DNA from 2 places in the Stenotrophomonas sp. 63632_Sma genome. Region 2 is predicted to be linked to the other one. Evidence: riboswitches for the same ligand, from Rfam matches in the RefSeq annotation. Region 2 holds a riboswitch; the other holds the start of a gene.

Region 1 (2,383 bases), 780 kb from region 2:
GCGGGTCTGCAGGGTCAGGCGGTAGGCCGGGTTGCCCTGCGCGTCGATCGAGACGCCGATCAGGCGGCCCGGCATCGAGCGCTTGTAGGCGTCACGGCAGGCCATGAAGGCGGCGTGCGGGCCACCGAAGCCGAACGGCACGCCGAAACGCTGGCTGTTGCCGACCACGATGTCCGCGCCCCATTCGCCCGGAGCGGCCAGCAGGGTCAGGGCCAGCAGGTCGGTGGCCACGGCCACCAGGCCGCCGCGCGCGTGCACGGCATCGACCAGCGCCTTGTAATCGCCCACCTGGCCGAAGGTGTCCGGGTACTGCAGCAGCAGGCCGAAGGCTTCCGCTTCCAGCGCTTCGGCCGGCGTACCCACGCGCAGCACGATGCCCATCGGTTCGGCGCGCGTGCGCAGCAGTTCCAGCGTCTGCGGGTGCACGGCGTCGTGCACGAAGAAGGTGTCCGACTTCGACTTGGCCGAACGCTTGGCCAGGGTCATCGCTTCGGCGGCGGCAGTGGCTTCGTCCAGCAGCGAGGCGTTGGCGATTTCCATGCCGGTGAGGTCGGCGCACAGGGTCTGGAAGTTGATCAGCGCTTCCATGCGGCCCTGCGAGATTTCCGCCTGGTACGGGGTGTAGGCGGTGTACCAGGCCGGGTTTTCCAGGATGTTGCGCAGGATCACGTTCGGCGTGTGGGTACCGTAGTAGCCCTGGCCGATGAAGCTGCGCAGCACGGTGTTCTTGTCGGCGATCGCACGGATCTTCGCCAGTGCCTGCACTTCAGTCATCGACTCCGGCAGCGCCAGCGGCGCCGGCGACTTGATCTTGGCCGGTACGATGGCATCGGTCATGCCATCCAGCGACGCGTGGCCGACGACATCGAGCATCTGCGCGATCTCGGCGTCGTTGGGGCCGATGTGGCGCTCGACGAACGCATTGTGGTGCTCGAGCTCACGCAGGGAAGGGGTGTTCTGGGACATGGCGAAGGATCCGTCAGGAAAGGGCACACGCACGGGCACAAGCCGCCGGTCGGCGGTCTGCGGGGCGCCCCTCTGTCCTTTTGCCTGAGAGTTTAAAAGCGCGGCGGACCGCAGCTTCGTGCCCCTTCGGCGCCGGATCGAACCGGTCTCTCCAGAGTTCTGTTACGGGTGGTATCGGGCCTGAGCGATTACGGGCGTTGCGCCTTCGGCAGCGGTGTTCCGCTTCTCCCACCGTGTTGCCCGCTGATTATAGCCCGTTGCGGGCCCGCCGGCCGCCTCCAGACATGGCCGCCGCGCCTGAATGGCCGATGGCCATGTCGTGCGTTTTGTGCACCGCTGCATGGCATCGGGCGCAATCCCCACCTATGATGGGCGGATACCCGAATTCATCTGGCGCCGTCCCTGCAGAAGGGGACCGGCGCCCGCCGTGCGTGCCGCGCATGGCCCTGCCGGACGCCTTCCCCATGACCGCCGCTGTTGCTCCCTCCACCCGCCGCATGGCCCTGCTGCTCGCCGGTCTGGCCATGTTCGGTCCGTTCTCGATCGACACCATCTTCCCGGCGTTCCCGCAGCTGGCCCAGCGCTTGGCGGTGGACGAAGTGGCGGTGCAGCAGACCATCAGCGTGTACCTGCTGTTCTACGGCCTGATGAGCCTGGCGCACGGCCCGCTGTCCGATGCCTGGGGCCGCAAGTGGGTGATCCTCGGTGGCCTGGTGGTGTTCGTCGGCGCTTCGGTTGGCTGCGCGCTGTCCACCGACCTGACCACGCTGCTGGCGTTCCGTGCGCTGCAGGGCCTGTCGGCGGGTGTCGGCATGATCGTCGGCCGCGCGGTGATCCGCGACCTGTACCACGGCCACGACGCGCAGCGGCTGATGAGCCAGGTGTCGATGCTGTTCGGTATCGCCCCGGCCATCGCGCCGATCATCGGTGGCTGGATCCTGCTCAGTGGCGCCGGCTGGCCGCTGATCTTCTGGTTCCTGGTGGTGTTCGGGCTGGTCCTGCTGGCGGCCACTGCGCGCTACCTGCCGGAGACCCATCCGGTCGAAGCACGCGTGCCGTTGTCGCCGCGCACGTTGATGCGTGACTACGTACGCATCGGCTTCAATCCGCGCTTCCTGCGCCTGGCGCTGGCCGGCAGCATCGGCTTCGGTGGCATCTTCCTGTACATCTCCTCGGCGCCGGTGTTCGTGATGCAGCACCTGCATCTGGGCGAGGGCGGCTTCGCCTGGCTGTTCATCCCCACCATCGGCGGCATGACCACCGGCTCGTTCCTGTCAGGGCGCATGGCCGGGCACACCACGCCCACCCGCCAGGTCGCCATCGGTTTCGGCCTGTGCGCGCTGTCGGTGCTGTTGAACGTCGGCTACGTGGCGCTGGCCCCGCAGTTCGTGCTGCCGTGGGCGGTGCTGCCGATCTT
Region 2 (2,383 bases):
CGGCTGCGTACCACCACGCTGTGCAGCGGGGTGACCGTACCGACCGCCTTCAGGCGCAGCACCAGCGGCTCGGCGCTGGCGCGTGCCACGCGTACCGGCACCGTCTTGCCCGGCGCATCGTCGCTGCTGCCGGCGCCGTTCCGGGGCCACAGCCACCACGCCAGAACGGCGACGAGGGCGATGGCCAGCACCGCCCACAACAGGCGGGCACGACGGAAGCGGGAATTTTCGGCGACAGACATGGGGCATCCTGCGCCCTGCGCGCGCAGGGACATGCGGGCCCGTCGGCGCGTTCACGGCACCACGGGCAGCGGGGAGGGAGTTGTCTGGCGGGGCCGCGGGCGCGGCGTGGCTGGATGCCGTCGCGGCAGCGACGGGGTGACAATGGTAGCCAATCACCCCGGCCAATGCCGCATGACCATGGTCATGTTCTGCAATGCGTCGAACGGGCTCGACCAATCTTGTAGAGTCGAGCCATGCTCGACTGCGTCTGCCAGGAATAGTCGAGCATGGCTCGACTCTACGAAGAGGCTCAATGCACTTCGTCGTGATAGACGAACTTCGGCATTTCCCAGCGGTAGTGGATCGCCAGCAGGCGCAGCGCGAAGCCGCCGCCGAGGCAGCACAGGATCGCGGTGGCGTCGGCCACGCCCCAGTGCAGCAGCAACAGGTAGGCCGCGCCGGTCAGCAGCGCGATGATCGCGTACAGCTCCTTCTGGAAGATCAGCGGCACCTCGTTGCAGAGAATGTCGCGCAGCACGCCGCCGAAGGCGCCGGTCAGCATGCCGGCGATCAGCACGATCGGCATGGCATGGCCGGCCTCGCGCGCGATCGAGCAGCCGATCAGGGTGAAGGCGATCAGGCCCAGGCCATCGAGCACCAGGAAGGTGCGGCGGAAGTGGTGCATCCAGCGCGCCACCCAGGTGGCGATCAGCGCCGCGCACACGGTGAAGCCCAGGTACTCGGGATGCTTCACCCAGCCCAGCGGGTAGTGGCCGAGCAGGATGTCGCGCAGCGAACCGCCCCCGAGGGCGGTGACGCAGGCGATCATGACCACCCCGAACAGGTCCATGCGGCGACGGCCGGCGGACAGCGCGCCGGTCATGGCTTCGGCGGAAATGGCGATCAGGTAGATGATGGACAGCAGCATGGGACAGGCTCCGGGCGCGGTGGGGCCGGCCATGCGCGACTACCGCCACTGCCTGCGCAATGACGGGATGACGATGACCGGTGCCGCTCCCGCTGTCCTTTTGCCTGAGAGTTCAGCGGCGTTGGCCGCGTGCCCCTTCGGCGGATCGTCCCGGGCGTGCCCGGTGACCTCTCTCCAGCTCGGCGAGTCGAATGCATGGTTGGTGGGATTCCAGCCCACCGGCCTGAGCGATCATGGGAGCCTGCGCCTTCGGCGGGCGCCAGCGCGGCGCCTCTCTCCTGCATTCGGGCGCCAGTATATCCGCTGCAGTGCAGCAAGGCATAATCCGGGCATGGCCCCGTCCCTCCGCCCGTGGTTCCTGTACCTGCTCGAATGCCGCGATGGCAGCTATTACGCCGGCATCAGCACCGACGTGGACGCGCGTTTTGCTGCCCACCAGGCCGGCAAGGGCGCACGCTACACCCGGGCCCGGCCGCCGCTGCGCGTGCTGGCCGTGCGCGAGTACCCGGACCGGGCCGCCGCCTCGCGCGCCGAGTGGCAGCTCAAGCAGCAGCCGCGCGAACGCAAGCTGGCCTGGCTGCAGGCGCCGGTCCTGTAGATCCACGCCATGCGTGGATGGTGTGCTGGGCCATGCCATCATCGCCACATCCATCGACACAGGAAGCGGTCCGATGAAATCCTGCTGGATGCTGATGTTGACGTTCTGTATCCCCCTGTCGGCCTGCGCCCAGACTCCGCCACCGCTGCAGCACGGGCAGATCGGCAGCGCCGCCGAACTGGCCGCACAGCGCGGCCCGGACACGCCCGAGCCCATCCACCTGCGCCGCGACCAGGTGCCGCCCGATCTGGTCGACCTGATCCCGCTGGCCGAAAAATGGGGCATCGGCGATGACCTGCTGCGCGATGAGATGCAGGAACATGCCACCGACGCGGAAAAGCGCGCGATAGCTGATGCGCTGAAGCATCGGCATGCGCGCATCTCCGCCTGGCTCGACAGTTTCCCGCAGGGCCAGCCGATGACCGACGAAGCGGCCGCGTTCCTGTACATGCAGCTGAGCGTCGACGAAATGGGCCTGATGCAGTAGATCCACGCCATGCGTGGATGCGGCTTGCCCATGCGATGATCGCCCCGCGCCCAGAGCCGGAGACCCGGATGTCCACGATTGCCCTGCTGTTCGCTCTTTCCGCAGCAACGAGCCCTGCCGCCGACCCGGCCACCATCGCGGCCATCGA

What was found. A riboswitch is a leader RNA that binds a small molecule or an ion and turns the genes downstream of it on or off. The one in region 2 is predicted to bind glycine.
Region 1: linked by a shared signal. The riboswitch ahead of gcvP (aminomethyl-transferring glycine dehydrogenase) and the one ahead of ACZK45_RS19565 (trimeric intracellular cation channel family protein) in region 2 are both predicted to bind glycine.

What each region holds. Positions count from the first base shown of each region.
Region 1 covers NZ_CM151220.1:3,424,656-3,427,038, reverse strand. Annotated here, with positions in the region: gene gcvP (aminomethyl-transferring glycine dehydrogenase) at 1-966, opposite strand, end outside; glycine riboswitch at 1,029-1,131, opposite strand; gene ACZK45_RS15960 (multidrug effflux MFS transporter) at 1,431-2,383, shown strand, end outside.
Region 2 covers NZ_CM151220.1:4,209,315-4,211,697, reverse strand. Annotated here, with positions in the region: gene ACZK45_RS19570 (MdtA/MuxA family multidrug efflux RND transporter periplasmic adaptor subunit) at 1-242, opposite strand, end outside; gene ACZK45_RS19565 (trimeric intracellular cation channel family protein) at 533-1,150, opposite strand; glycine riboswitch at 1,235-1,338, opposite strand; glycine riboswitch at 1,352-1,441, opposite strand; gene ACZK45_RS19560 (GIY-YIG nuclease family protein) at 1,482-1,748, shown strand; gene ACZK45_RS19555 (hypothetical protein) at 1,822-2,235, shown strand; gene ACZK45_RS19550 (nuclear transport factor 2 family protein) at 2,304-2,383, shown strand, end outside.